DNA from 2 places in the Yersinia enterocolitica subsp. enterocolitica genome. Region 1 is predicted to be linked to the other one. Evidence: predicted binding sites of a transcription regulator. Region 1 holds the regulator's gene; the other holds the start of a gene.

Region 1 (7,968 bases):
CAAAAAAAAGGCCAAGTCAGTCAGGCCAGTCCTGATGACCGTAAAAAGCGTAAAGCTGATAAAAATACTAAAAAAGCCAAAATTGATAACAACAAAACCAATAGTAAAAATGTGACAAATAAAATAGCGACCAACAACGATAAAAAGAAAACGGCAGCTACCGCCAGCAAAACCATTAAGAAAAAGGCACAGGAAGTCAGCAAACCTACCAGCCCAAAAGTCACTAGTAGCAAAAAAACGAATATTAAAACTGCTAGCAATAAAAAAGCGGCAGTTAAAAAAACCGAAAAAGTGGCTTACGGTCGCCATCGCAATAAAACCCAAGGTAAAGCCGCGACCGAATTAGTAGCAAATAGTAAAATAAAACTCAGCCCTGCGCATAAAAAGCGCTATCAGCATGCTAAACAGACCGCAATGAGCAAACTGATGAAGCAAGTAGGGAAACCTTATCGCTGGGGTGGCACCTCCCCTAATACCGGTTTTGATTGCAGCGGGCTTATTTACTACGCCTATAAAGATGTCATCAGAATAAAAATGCCACGTACTGCTAATGAAATGTATCATTTGCGCGATGCAGCACCGGTTAAACGCGCTGAATTAGAAAGTGGTGATTTAGTGTTCTTCAATATTGCTAATCGCGGTGTTGCTGATCATGTCGGCGTTTATTTAGGCAACGGCAAATTTATTCAGTCACCACGCACCGGTGAAGAAATTCGTATCAGCATGCTAGACAACGACTACTGGCAAGATCATTATGTCGGCGCTCGTCGTGTTGTGACACCGAAAACTATCCGCTAAACCAAGCACCGCACCCGGTAGCCCTATCGGGTGCTTGTATACCTGTCAAACATACCTGTCAAACTTCAACCAGCCAATATCCCATCAAATAATATGGTTATGCCTGTCATTCCTGTTAAAAGTTGTTAAAATTAATGCCCACAATAAAAATACAACAATTACGATTTTAACCGCTCCTCACCACATCTTAGTGAGCTAACGTTCGGATTTGAGGAGCAAACACCCTGAGCAACCCCGAAAGGAGAGAGCTATGTCTTTTGAATTACCGGCATTACCTTATGCACAAAATGCACTGGAACCGCACATTTCTGCTGAAACGCTGGAATACCATTACGGCAAGCACCACAACACCTATGTGGTAAACCTCAATAACCTGATCAAGGATACTGAGTTTGCAGGTAAATCCTTGGAGGAGATTGTCAAAACCTCCAGTGGCGGTATTTTTAACAATGCAGCTCAAGTTTGGAACCACACCTTTTACTGGCACTGTTTATCACCTAATGGCGGCGGCGAGCCGACAGGAAAAGTCGCCGATGCCATTAATCAATCCTTTGGATCTTTTGCTGAATTTAAAGCGCAATTTACTGATGCGGCGGTAAAAAACTTTGGCGCGGGCTGGACCTGGCTGGTCAAAAAAACGGATGGCACGTTAGCTATTGTCAGCACATCAAATGCGGCGACACCGCTGACGACCGCTGATAAGCCATTGTTAACTGTGGATGTATGGGAGCACGCTTACTATATTGATTATCGTAATGCGCGACCAAAATATCTGGAGAATTTCTGGGCGCTGGTGAATTGGTCTTTCGTTGAGAAAAACTTAGCCTGATAAGACAAGAAGCAAAAGACGCCGGGTAATCATATTACCAACAGAAATAATTAAGGGCGGGTTAACCGCCCTACTTATCACTTCACACCGGCACGCGGCTTAATTAATTCATGACCGCCACGAAGCTAAAGGCAATAATCATCGCCAGTGCACCAACAGTCGTAATCAGCGACATTTTCAGATTGGTATCCATAAGAACTCCTCAGCCGGTTTATTTTAGTAGGGTAAAGGCACATAGTTAGTGCGTTAAATTATTTTCCCACAGTTAAGAAAAAAAATCTTGTGCCCATTACGCACTTTATAACATTGATTACCTCTTCCACTTTTCCTCCAGATCAGCCAAAATTCGCAGTTCATAACTGTATGCCGACTAATAACGTCTAATAAATACTCTCAGACGACCATCTGACTTAGCTCTCCAGCCTACTATCTTGTTTCTGTCTGAGCGGTGTTCGAGTCATGCAGGCAAACGATTAACATAATACTTACCTGCTGTAACAGGTGAGCTTAGGAGTCATTCTTTTTATGGCAACGATTAAAGATGTGGCCAAACACGCGGGTGTGTCTACTACCACCGTTTCGCACGTTATCAACAAAACTCGTTTCGTCGCCGAAAACACCAAGGCCGCTGTGTGGGCAGCCATTAAAGAACTGCATTATTCACCGAGTGCTGTGGCGCGCAGTTTGAAAGTTAATCACACTAAATCAATTGGCTTGTTGGCGACATCCAGCGAAGCCCCCTATTTTGCTGAAGTGATCGAAGCGGTTGAAAATAGCTGTTATAGCAAAGGCTACACTCTGATTTTATGTAACTCTCATAATAATCTGGACAAGCAAAAAGCCTATTTGGCGATGCTGGCACAAAAGCGTGTTGATGGCTTATTGGTGATGTGTTCTGAATATCCGGAACAGCTACTGGGAATGTTAGAGGATTATCGCAATATTCCAATGGTAGTGATGGATTGGGGAACCGCCCGTGGCGATTTTACCGATTCGATTATTGATAATGCATTCGAAGGCGGTTATTTAGCTGGCCGTTATCTTATTGAGCGTGGTCACCGCGATATCGGGGCTATCCCCGGCCAGCTATCGCGTAATACCGGTGGCGGTCGCCATCAGGGCTTCCTAAAAGCATTAGAGGAGGCCAACATCACCCTGCGAGAAGAATGGGTGGTTCAAGGTGATTTTGAGCCAGAATCCGGCTATAAAGCCATGCATCAAATTCTGACACAAAAGCATCGTCCGACTGCTGTATTCTGTGGTGGCGATATTATGGCAATGGGCGCGATATGCGCCGCAGATGAATTAGGTTTGCGTGTACCACAAGATATTTCGGTGATCGGGTATGACAATGTGCGTAATGCGCGCTATTTCTCGCCGGCGTTGACCACCATTCATCAGCCGAAAGAGCGATTGGGTGAAACGGCTTTTGCTATGTTGCTCGACAGAATTGTCAGCAAACGCGAAGACCCTCAAACCATTGAAGTACATCCAAAACTAGTCGAACGTCGTTCTGTTGCTGATGGCCCATTCCGCGATTATCGTCGCTAAGCACAGTTATCATCGCTAAACATTTAGTCTGCCGGTAGCGCCCTGTTACCGGCGGCTAATTCTGCCGAAGCTCATTATCCGTGCCATTAGCATCTCTTAGCCACTCATCATTTAACGTGACACTGTCACCCAAATATTCCAACATCCAGGCTAAGGCCGGGGAATGGTTATTCTGCTCCCACGTCAAGCAACACGGGCTAGCAGGTAAGGGGTCAGCGAGTGTTAAGGCTGCCAGTTTCCCTTGTGCAATCAGGGGCGATACCATATGAGCGGGCACCATGCCAATACATAACCCCTCACACAGACAGTCTATGCCCGTCGCCCAATCCGGTGCCACTAATCGCTGTTGGTTATCCAACGTCCAGGTATCTCGTTTCGGCAAATTTCGCGCAGTATCCTCTAAACAGAGGGAGGGATAAGGCCGCAACTGATCGTCGTTAAGTGGCCCGGTTAGCTGCGCTAAAGGGTGATTGATACTTACTACGCAATGCCAGGTCAGAAAACCCATGTCACGGAAGACGAACCGCCCGCCAACCGGGATGGCACGCGTCGCACCAATGGCCATATCCGCTTGCCCATCCGCCAGCGCATCCCAAACGCCGTTAAAGACTTCATAACGCACCCGCAATTCGATATCGGGAAAATGGCGATAAAAATCCAGCACTAAACGGCGGCTTCGCTGAGGTTTGACAATTTTATCGACCACGATATTTAATTGCCCGCGCCAGCCATTCGCCACTTGTTGACATTGACGACGTGTGTCATTCATTTTTTTGATAACATCACGCGATTCTTTAATAAAAACTTTGCCTGCTTCGGTCAATTCTACATCCCGATGGCGGCGCGCAAATAGCGGCACAGCCAACCACTCCTCCAATTGACGCACGGTATAACTTATCGCAGACGGTACGCGGTGCAATTCTTGCGCAGCAGCGCTGAAACTCCCGGTGCGCGCAACAGCATCCACCACATCTAATGAGTATTCTGACCACATGGTTTTGCGCTTCCTTTAAACGGAATTTTTGACATCAATTTTTTTGATAGCATGGCGCAAATATTACCGTTTCACAACAGAATATCGCGTCGTTAGAATGCCCCCGCAATTAATTTTCGATAACAAAAGTTTTACCTGCAAAAACTATAATTTAGCCAAAGTCATTGGAACCACAGGCAGGCAGCAAACGAACACATCCCGATGAGCTTATATCAATAAGTGATGCGGGTAAGTAAGAGCAGCTAACACCCCTGCGGTTTCAAGGACGAAGGATATAATGAGAAACAACAATGAAAACAACATCGAGCTTCATGTTCTACCTGGCCGGTTTGAGCATGTTGGGGTATCTGGCCACTGACATGTATTTGCCCGCCTTTGGTGCCATGCAACAAGAACTCCAAACCTCCGCCGGCTCCATCAGCGCCAGCCTTAGTATCTTTCTCGCGGGTTTCGCGATCGCCCAACTTATCTGGGGACCCGTTTCGGACAAAATAGGCCGCAAACCGGTGCTGTTAGCAGGGTTAGGGTTATTTGCTATCGGCTGCCTGGGGATTTTATGGGTTGAAACTGCGGCGCAGTTATTGGTTTTGCGCTTTATTCAGGCGGTGGGGGTCTGTTCCGCTGCGGTGAGCTGGCAAGCCTTAGTGGTCGATCGCTATCGCGACGGCAAGGCCAACCGAGTATTTGCGACCATTATGCCATTAGTGGCGTTATCCCCTGCGCTCGCGCCATTACTGGGTGCCTGGTTATTAAACCATTTCAGCTGGCGCTCAATTTTTGTCGTGCTATTGGCGATTACCCTGCTGCTACTGATTCCGACCGCCTTGCTTAAGGAACGGAAAAAAACAGCGCCGGATAACGTAGATAGAAGCAAAAACGCCATTAGTTTCTGGCAGTTACTGAAGTCTCCGGTATTCAGCGGCAACGTGATGATGTTTGCTGCATGCAGTGCCGGTTTTTTTTGCCTGGCTAACGGGTTCACCTTTTATTTTAGGTGATATGGGATATAGCCCGAATGTCATTGGTTTGAGTTATGTTCCACAAACAGTAGCCTTTCTACTGGGGGGATTTGGTTGCCGTAGTGCATTGAGTCGAATCAAGGGTAACACCCTACTGCCGTGGCTGTTGGCCGGTTATGCTATCAGTATGATTGCACTTTATCTGATAGCAACGCTGACGACGCCAACACTGGTGACCTTACTTATTCCGTTCTGCTTAATGGCGCTTGTGAATGGTGCCTGCTACCCTATTACCGTAGCAAATGCATTAATGCCCTTTCCTGCCAGTACGGGTAAAGCAGCAGCGTTGCAAAACACACTACAACTGGGCTTGTGTTTTATTGCCAGCATGATGGTGTCGGCCTATATCAGCCAACCTTTGCTGGCAACCGTCACTGTGATGCTGTCAACGGTAGCTTTAGCCGCATTGGGATATGGCATTCATTGTTATGCGTTGAGGAAAGAAAAAGTCCATACTAATAATAATGACTATAATTGCGTGGAGTCATAATTCCTTGTAAAAATAGTCACTAAGTGAAATTTTGGCCGGGAAAGATTTAGTATTGAGAAAGCTTCCCGGCAAGCCTATACTCGGTTTAACCGATTATAATATCATTTAAAAAAAGCATTATCTTAAGCACTTGCTGGACGCGTGGATTGCGTCACATTTACTCTTATGGATGAGCAGCCCTAAATTAGGGTTTCTTCTTAATCTTCCTCTGTCCGTAATGGATACCAAACACCAACTTTATTGGTATGTATCTGCGCATATAGTTTTTATCGCGGGTCATAAGTCAGAAGAAAGTGATGGAGAAGCTATGAGTTCATCCTGTATAGAAGACCAGAGTATTCAAGAAAATCCGTGGTTTCGCATTGTACAAGAAATGCTGAGCCGCGCTGATATTGAAATCAATGGCTCACGTCCCTTCGATATTAGAGTTAATAATCCAGACTTCTTTAAGCGGGTATTACAAGAAGGATCTTTGGCATTAGGTGAGAGTTATATGGATGGCTGGTGGGAATGCGATCGGCTGGATATTTTCTTCCAGCGCGTTCTCAGAGCTGGTCTGGAGCATCAACTTCCACACCATTTCAAAGATACTTTACGCATTGCTGCCGCACGTATTATCAATTTGCAATCGAAGAAACGAGCTTGGATTGTCGGCAAAGAACATTACGATCTCGGTAATGATCTGTTTAGCCTAATGCTCGACCCCAATATGCAATATTCTTGCGCCTATTGGAAAGATGCGGCCACCCTTGAACAAGCGCAGGAAAATAAATTGCAGATGATCTGTGAGAAGCTGCAATTAGCACCGGGTATGAAGCTGCTCGATATCGGTTGTGGCTGGGGTGGGCTAGCCGCTTACGCCGCGCGCCATTTCGGGGTGTCGGTTTCAGGTGTCACTATTTCAGCTGAACAGCAAAAATTGGCACAAAAACGCTGTGAAGGTTTGGATGTCACTATTTTGCTGCAAGATTATCGCGACCTGGATGAACAATTCGATCGTATTGTCTCGGTGGGAATGTTCGAACATGTTGGGCCTAAAAATTACAGCACCTATTTTGAGATAGTTAAACGTAATTTAAAACCTGACGGTTTATTTCTGCTACATACCATCGGCGCTAATCGTACTGACCTGAGTGTTGACCCGTGGATTAATAAGTATATTTTCCCCAATGGGTGTTTGCCGTCGGTACAACATATTGCCAAGGCCAGCGAGCCTTATTTCATCATGGAAGATTGGCATAATTTCGGGGCCGATTACGACCGAACATTGATGGCCTGGTATGAACGTTTCCAAGCCGCATGGCCAAAATTAGCTGAGAATTACTCGCCTCGATTTGAGCGGATGTTTAGCTATTATCTGAATGCCTGTGCCGGTGCATTCCGCGCCAGAGATATTCAATTGTGGCAGGTATTATTCAGCCCCAATGGGGTAGAAGGCGGTATTCGGGTCGCTCGTTAATATCTAACGTGATACTCTTTTAAAAAGACAGACTTAAAAAGGCAGGAGCACATCAGCCCTGCCTTTTATTATTTTATACGCGAGCGACTTTTTCAGCTGCTGCTACCGGAGCAATTTCGCGTTGCGCCAATACCCGCTCAACGGTATCCACTACAGCCTGTGTTTGGGGGTCTATTTCAATATTCACCCGATGCCCCAGTCGCTTTTTACCTAATGTGGTTCGCGCCAGTGTTTCCGGAATCAAATGAACGCAAAAACGGTTACCCACCACCTCGCCAATGGTCAGACTGATGCCATCAATACCGATAAAGCCTTTGTGTAATACATATTTCATTAAATCGTCGCTGGGCAGTCGAAACCAGATCTGACGGTTATTTTCTGAGGTATATATTTTGGCTATTTCAGCGGTACAAATAATATGACCGGACATAAGATGGCCGCCAATTTCATCACTAAATTTAGCGGCCCGCTCCAGATTAACTACATCGCCTACTTTAATATCACCCAAATTGGTAATACGCAGCGTTTCCTTCATTAAATCAAAACTGACTCGATTTCCATTAACCTCAGTCACTGTCAAACAGCAGCCATTGTGGGCCACTGAAGCACCTAATGCTAATTCAGGTAACATCTCAGTTGGCATTTCGACCACATGGGTGCGGAAGTTGGATTTCTCGTCAATGGCAACCACTGGCGCGGTGCCTTGAACAATACCGGTAAACATACGCCATGCCTCTTATCTGTAAAAAAATCTGTAGAAAAAAAGTTTCACTGCCCTGATTTTGCCTCAGAAGATCAGGAAAACCAAACCACTTAGACTAAAAATCT
Region 2 (7,733 bases), 400 kb from region 1:
TCACTTATTCATCATCTTCCAGTAAAGGCAGTATTCGGGCAATTTTATCAAATGTTTCCTGATATTCAGCCTGTTCCTGGCTGTCGGCCACAATGCCACCGCCAGCTGAGCAATATATCTTACCGTTCTCAGTCAGCAGGGTACGGATGGTGATGTTGGTGTCCATTGTGCCACAGCAACTAATATAGCCAATACTGCCACAATAGGCATTGCGGCGCTGGGGTTCCAGTTGCTCAATGATTTCCATGGCTCTAATCTTCGGCGCACCGGTTATCGACCCGCCGGGGAAGCAGGCCCGTAATAATGCGGTTGGTGGGGATTCGGTGGGCAGCGTCGCGGTAATGGTACTAACCAGGTGATATACCGCTGGGAAAGGCTCGACGACAAACAATTCAGGCACGCGCACGGTTCCCGCTTGCGCGACCCGGCCAATATCATTGCGTAGCAAATCAACTATCATCAGGTTTTCAGCGCGATCTTTCTCTGAGTTGGCTAACCGTTCAGCTTGCAACTTATCCTGTTCAGGATCATCCAGTCGCGGCAAGGTGCCTTTGATAGGGCGAGTTTGAATGCGGTGATTTTCCAGCCATAAAAAGCGCTCTGGTGACACACTCAGAATGGTGTTTTGTGGCAAACGAATAAAAGCCGAAAAGGGCGCTCTATTACTGCGGCTCAATGACAGAAAAGCTTGCCATTCATCACCTTGATATTCTGCGCTGAATCTCTGGGTTAAATTAATTTGATAGCAGTCGCCGCTGTGCAGATATTCCTGAATTTGACGGAATTTTTCGCCATATTGCTCTCGCGACAGGTTGGCCTGCCACTGGCTGGTTAATTTAAATGGCTGAGTGGCAGCTGCACATCTTTGTTGCTGTAACCAACGCAGGCGCTGTTCTGCATCGCCGTGACACACCAACGTCAGTTTTTGCAAATGATGATCGGCAATTAATGCCCAGTCATACAGGCCAACAGCCATATCCGGCAAGGTAATATCTTGCTCGGCCAGTGCCGGTAATACCTCAACACGCCGCCCTAAATCATAGCCAAATAGCCCTAATGCTCCGCCTAAAAACGGCAGGTCAGGGTGGGGTGATAGCGGGCGGAGAAATTGGTCCAACTGTTGCTGTAATAAAGAAAAAGGGTCTTCACTGGAGAATTCCTGGCCTTGCGCACTGATTATCTCTGTTTGCTCGCCCCGCGTGGTGAGGGTAACTCGCGGATCGGCGACCAGAATATCAAAGCGGTTATGGGGATGTTCAGCAAATCCGGAATGTAACAACATGGCCCAGGCTTGATGAGCCAGTGGGGCAAATTGTTGAATCAGGGCATCAGGCTGATAAGGCAAGGTTTTGAAGGTCAGGGATTTCACACTCATGAGTCACTATTCTTTTCTTTCGGGTAGCCATATTAGGGGGCAAAATGGTATTTTCGCCATCCGCGGTGGGGAAGATTAGCATAAATTACCCTATGTTTGTGGCTGCTGGTCGGCAGCACTCAATTCACCTCAGGCAGCAATAAACAGGTATACTAAATCAATTATATGTAGGAGATGAATCAATGTTAGCGGGTATGCCTTCACTTTCTCATGAGGAACAGCAAGAAGCTGTCGAACGTATTCATCAATTCATGTCGGAAGGGATGAGCAGTGGTGAGGCGATTGCCTTGGTGGCCGCAGAAATCCGTGAGCGGCACCAGAATGATCCACAAGCCATGGCTATCTTTGAAGATACTGACTTTGATGAACATGATGAGTCTGATTATCGTCGCGATAATGAACAGGATGCGGACGAAATAGAAGACCCGTACGAGGGGTAAGCTTCTAGCGCTTAGCTGTTCCAGCAGTCTGAACCCGCCAAAAAATGGCGGGTTCAGACTGCTGACAAACTCCAACGACTCGATCTTGCAAGGTGAGGACAGGTAGAAGAGTAAAGCGTCCGCGCCACGGATGGCGCGGGTCGAGCCATCAGGGATGCTTGTTTTAACAAAGAAAATACAGCGTCTTTATGATCCACCTGTTTTCACCGCTGCGGGCACTTTGTCATTAACCTCGGGTTATCCATATGTAACTGATTATTTGCCTGTCACGACGACCGCACTCGCGGCACGCTTTGCTACCTCAATCGCCGTATCCGTGTCATCCGCTACCGCCAGCGCCACTCCCAACCGCCGTTTACCGGCAATATCAGGCTTACCAAATAAACGAATCTGGGTATCACCCACCAATGCCGTTTCTAACCCATGATAAGCAATATTGTGGCTGGTCAATTCAGGCAAAATAACTGCCGATGCAGCCGCGCCATACTGACGAATAGTGCCGATAGGCAAGCCCAGAAATGCCCGCACATGCAAGGCAAACTCAGACATATTTTGCGAAATCAAGGTCACCATGCCGGTATCATGTGGGCGCGGCGAAACTTCGCTGAAAATAACCTCATCCCCACAGACAAACAATTCCACGCCAAATAACCCATAGCCACCTAGCGCTTTGACAACCTGTGAGGCAATCTCTTTTGCCCGAGCCACTGCAACATCACTCATCGCCTGCGGCTGCCAGGATTCACGGTAGTCGCCATCTTCCTGGCGGTGACCAATAGGGGCACAGAAGTGGATGCCATCAACAGCACTGATGGTCAGCAAAGTGATTTCAAAATCAAAATGTACTAACCCTTCGACAATCACTTTACCGCTGCCCGCACGGCCACCTTGTTGTGCGTAATCCCATGCGGCCTGAAGTTGCGGTTCACTGCGAATCAAACTCTGACCCTTACCTGAAGAGCTCATTACCGGTTTGACAATGCACGGGTAACCAATCTCGCTGACCGCCTGACGAAATGCACTCTCGGTATCAGCAAAACGGTAGCTGGAGGTCGGCAATTGCAGTGTTTCTGCGGCCAGCCGGCGAATCCCTTCACGGTTCATAGTCAAGCGAGTCGCTTCGGCACAGGGCACCACTTTCTGGCCCATGTTTTCTAACTCAACCAGCATATCGGTGGCGATAGCTTCAATTTCCGGCACGATATAGTGCGGTTTTTCCTGCGCGACCAACCGCTTGAGCGCAGCGCCATCCAGCATGTTAATCACATGGCTACGATGGGCAACATGCATCGCGGGCGCATCTGCATAGCGATCAACCGCAATCACTTCCAGCCCCAGTCTCTGGCATTCAATAGCCACTTCTTTGCCCAGCTCACCGGAGCCAAGCAACATGACACGGGTGGCGTTCGGACGCAGAGCGGTTCCAATAGTCAGCATAGTTAGGTACCTACATCAGTGGGAAAGTTACACAGTAATTTTATGCAAGGTGAATTTTACGGGCACAAGTATAGGGTAAAACGGCAACGAAAACGATTGCGTGTCGACTGTGAAGCAGAGAATTACGTCATTTTACCGGTATCGATGCAGTATAGTTCCGGCAATGGCCCTATCTCTGGTATTATCGCGGCAAAATCTTGCGCTCGCCTTCAGGCCATCGCTGCCATTCCATCCAGTTATAAGAGTTACTGCCGTGAGCACAACTTCCTTTTCTTCTCTGACACTGCCTGCTGAGCAGTTGTCCAATCTTAATGAACTTGGCTATACCGAGATGACACCGGTACAGGCCGCAGCATTACCGGCAATCCTCAATGGGCAGGATGTGCGGGCAAAAGCTAAAACCGGCAGCGGTAAAACTGCGGCATTCGGCATTGGTTTGCTGGACAAAATTGCCGTAGGTGAGTTTGTGACTCAGGCCTTGGTGCTGTGTCCAACCCGCGAATTAGCTGATCAGGTCAGCAAAGAGTTGCGCCGATTAGCACGCTTTACACAGAACATTAAAATCCTAACCCTGTGTGGCGGCCAGCCGATGGGCCATCAGTTGGATTCTCTGGTGCATGCCCCGCATATCGTCGTCGGCACGCCGGGGCGTATTCAGGAGCATTTGCGCAAGAAAACGCTGGTACTGGATGACCTCAAAATTCTGGTGCTGGACGAAGCCGATCGCATGTTGGATATGGGTTTTACCGATGCCATTGATGATGTGATTGCCTATACCCCGCCACAACGCCAGACGTTGCTATTTTCTGCCACTTACCCAGCCGGTATTGAACAAATCAGTGCGCGGGTTCAGCGCCAACCGGTGAATGTTGAAGTTGATGATGGCGATGAAGCGCCGGCTATCGAGCAGGTGTTTTTCGAAACTACTCGTGAAAAACGTTTGCCATTGTTGATCTCGGTACTTAGTCACTACCAGCCCGCCTCTTGCGTGGTGTTTTGTAATACCAAAAAAGATTGCCAGAGCGTCTACGAAGCCCTGGAGTCCCGTGGCATCAGTGTGTTGGCATTACACGGCGACTTAGAACAACGTGACCGTGACCAGGTGTTGGTGCGTTTTGCCAATCGCAGTTGTCGGGTACTGGTTGCAACGGACGTTGCCGCTCGAGGTCTGGATATCAAAGACTTGGAACTGGTGGTCAATTTCGAACTGGCGTTTGATCCGGAAGTGCATGTGCACCGCATCGGCCGCACTGGTCGGGCAGGGATGAGTGGCCTTGCCGTGAGTCTGTGCACGCCACAAGAAATGACTCGTGCTCATGCCATTGAAGATTATCTGCAAATGAAATTGAAATGGACACCAGCCGAGCAGGTGAGCCGCAGTGCCAACACCCTGCTGGAACCTGAAATGGTCACGTTATGCATTGATGGTGGCCGTAAAGCTAAAATTCGCCCTGGCGACATTTTGGGTGCGTTAACCGGTGAAGCCGGTCTGACCGCTGCGGACGTGGGTAAAATCGATATGTTCCCCGTCCATGCTTATGTTGCTATCCGCAAGGCCAGTGCCAAACGCGCGCTACAGCAGTTACAGCAAGGCAAAATCAAAGGTAAAAACTGTAAAGCTCGTTTATTAAAATAATCACAGTGGGGAGCGATGGTGGTTGCATCGCTCCAATAAATCATATTGCACTGTGTTTATGTACAGTAATCTGTAAGTGAAGAGGACGCGTATCAATGGCCGTTGAAATAAAATTCGTCGTGGTAAGACAGGGTGAGGAAAAAATGACTTTCACAACCAAAAAAGAAGCCGATGCCTACGATAAAATGTTGGATTTGGCTGACAATTTGTCTGAGTGGTTGTCACAGTCACCTTTAACACTGGAAGAAGAACAACGCGAGGCTTTGAGTTTCTTCCTTGCAGAGAACAAAGACGCATTCGGGCAAATTCTGCGTGGTGCCTATCCTGCGGCCTCCGCTGATGGGCAACCAAAAGCGAAAGTAGAAAAAATCGCTCCAGAGAAAAAATCCAAATCTGATGAAAATCAAGCGGCTTAATCTGCCTGATTACGGCAGAAAGTGAAAAAGGAGCTAAAATGAATCGTGAAATTACCTTCTTTCGCCGGTTTGAGGCGGATATTCTGGCTTCCCGTAAAACAATCACCATCCGGGATAGCAGTGAATCCGATTTTCGCCCAGGGGAGATCCTGCGCGTGTGCCGTAATGAAGACGGCGTGTTTTTCTGCAACATTTTGGTCAAGTCTGTCACGCCAATCACTTTGGATGCCCTGACAGAACGCCATGCGGAGCAAGAAAATATGTCGTTGGATGAACTGAAAAAAGTGATTAAGGATATCTATCCGGGGCTGGAGCAGTTTTACGTGATTGAATTTACTCGGTGTTAATTAAATAGTGTTAATGCTTTGATTCTGTAGCGCTATTCACTCGGTAACCCCCCTTTCAGTTATTGCTCCGGCCATAGGATAGAAATAATAATATCTGGAGGAATGATGAGAAAGACAGGACTCGCCTTGATAGTGGCCAGCGGATTGCTTGGTGTCATCAGTCATGTACAGGCTCAGGAACCGCGGGTAGCAAAAGTCCCTGCTTGTACCGGGTTAACACCATCACAAGTTGCCACGCAAGTTAAGCGGGATTTCCTACAAAACCGAATAACGCGCTGGGAAGCGGATAAAAAAGGGTTAGGAACTGATAGCCCGGTGGTTTGGATTAGCACGGTAGACATTACTGGCAAAGATGACATTTGGCAGGTTCCACTGACCGCTCGGGGCAAGAAAGGGGATAAAACCTACCAAGTAGTACTCGACTGCAAGGCAGGCACTATCACCTATACCCTGCCAACGTGACCCCGCGACTCTGGAATTAATAATCACGCCCAACAGGTGCTGGTAATAACAGATCCTGCACCTGTCTATCATTTTGTTTACCATTGAATGAGCTCTCCTCAACTCAATAATAAGGCTATGTCGCTGCTTGGCATCGCCAAGTAATCGTGTCACTCTCGCGGTAACGAACACAGATGGATACTTCAACTAATGACCACACCTCCAAAGGCAGATAAACGCCCTTATCCGATGACGATGCACGGTGATATCCGTACAGATGATTATTATTGGCTGCGTGATGATGAGCGCACTGACGCTGATGTTCTGCACTATTTGCAAGCTGAAAATGAGTTCACCGAGACAGTATTAAAGCCGCAGCAACCGCTGCGTGAGACGTTGTATCAGGAAATGGTTTCCCGTATTCCGCCACAAGAAGAGTCCGTCCCCTATACCCGTAATGGCTACCGCTATCAAACGCGTTTTGAGCCCGGTAATGAATATGCCATTTACGTGCGCCAGCCGGTTTGGGCTGATAGCAGTTGGGAAACATTATTGGATGGCAATCAGCGCGCTGCGGACAGTGAGTTTTATACTTTGGGGGGGCTGGATGTCAGTCCAGATAATCAACTACTGGCGGTCGCTGAGGATTTTTTATCGCGTCGCCAATATGATATCCGAGTAAAGCATTTACAAAGCGACACTTGGCAAGAGGAAGTGATCAGCAATACTTCGGGCAGCTTTGAGTGGGCGAATGATTCGAAAACACTGTATTACGTGCGTAAACATGAAAAAACGCTACTGCCTTATCAGGTCTATCGCCATGTGGTGGGAACAGATCCGGCATCAGACCAGCTGATTTATCAGGAAACTGACGATACATTCTATGTCGGTTTGGAAAAAACCACGTCTGAGCGCTTTATTGTCATCCATCTCAGTAGCACCACAACCTCTGAAATTTTACTGTTGGATGCCGATCAGCAGCAGCCGCTGCCGCAAATGTTCGCACCACGCCGCAAAGACCATGAATACGGATTAGATCACTATAAGCAGCATTTTTACATTCGTTCGAATAAAGACGGCAAAAACTTCGGTCTGTATAAAATTGCCGAAGCCGGGAAGGCACCAGCTGATTTCGCTGATGAATCTCAGTGGATATCATTAATTACGCCAAGAACAGAGGTTATGTTGGAGGGGTTCAGCCTATTCCGCGACTGGCTGGTGGTAGAAGAGCGCAGTGAAGGGTTGACGCATTTGCGGCAAATTCACTGGACCACTCGCGAAGAAAAATCAATTACTTTTGATGACCCTACCTATGTGACCTGGCTGGCGTATAACCCAGAGCCGGAAACTGAACTGTTGCGCTATGGTTATTCTTCTATGACCACGCCAAGCTCCATGTATGAGCTGAATATGGATACCGGTGCACGTCAGTTGCTCAAGCAGCAGGAAGTCAAAAACTTCACACCAGAAAAGTACCGCAGTGAGCGGATTTGGGTCACTGCATCGGATGGTGCCAAAGTGCCTGTTTCATTGGTTTATCACCGCGACCACTTTGCCCGCGGGAGTAATCCGCTGTTGGTCTATGGCTATGGCTCTTATGGTAGCAGCATGGATCCTGCATTCAGTGGCAGTCGTTTAAGT

The links. Region 1 encodes PurR, which represses purine synthesis genes. Its sites were predicted from a motif close to CANGCAAACGTTTGCNTG; they were not measured.
Region 2: purT (formate-dependent phosphoribosylglycinamide formyltransferase) is a predicted target of PurR. The motif match lies at 3,338-3,355, and genes of this name have one in related genera.

Annotation. Positions count from the first base shown of each region.
Region 1 covers NZ_LR590469.1:947,454-955,421, reverse strand. Annotated here, with positions in the region: gene FGL26_RS04445 (C40 family peptidase) at 1-798, shown strand, start outside; gene sodB (superoxide dismutase [Fe]) at 1,049-1,627, shown strand; gene cydH (cytochrome bd-I oxidase subunit CydH) at 1,731-1,820, opposite strand; gene purR (HTH-type transcriptional repressor PurR) at 2,153-3,178, shown strand; gene punR (DNA-binding transcriptional activator PunR) at 3,234-4,172, opposite strand; partial or broken gene punC (purine nucleoside transporter PunC) at 4,463-5,681, shown strand; gene cfa (cyclopropane fatty acyl phospholipid synthase) at 5,989-7,140, shown strand; gene FGL26_RS04410 (riboflavin synthase) at 7,214-7,864, opposite strand.
Region 2 covers NZ_LR590469.1:1,343,249-1,350,981, reverse strand. Annotated here, with positions in the region: gene FGL26_RS06480 (CoA pyrophosphatase) at 1-4, opposite strand, end outside; gene pabB (aminodeoxychorismate synthase component 1) at 5-1,375, opposite strand; gene FGL26_RS06470 (YoaH family protein) at 1,558-1,815, shown strand; gene purT (formate-dependent phosphoribosylglycinamide formyltransferase) at 2,071-3,252, opposite strand; gene dbpA (ATP-dependent RNA helicase DbpA) at 3,506-4,888, shown strand; gene FGL26_RS06455 (YebG family protein) at 4,984-5,304, shown strand; gene yqfB (N(4)-acetylcytidine aminohydrolase) at 5,343-5,651, shown strand; gene yebF (protein YebF) at 5,757-6,113, shown strand; gene FGL26_RS06440 (S9 family peptidase) at 6,303-7,733, shown strand, end outside.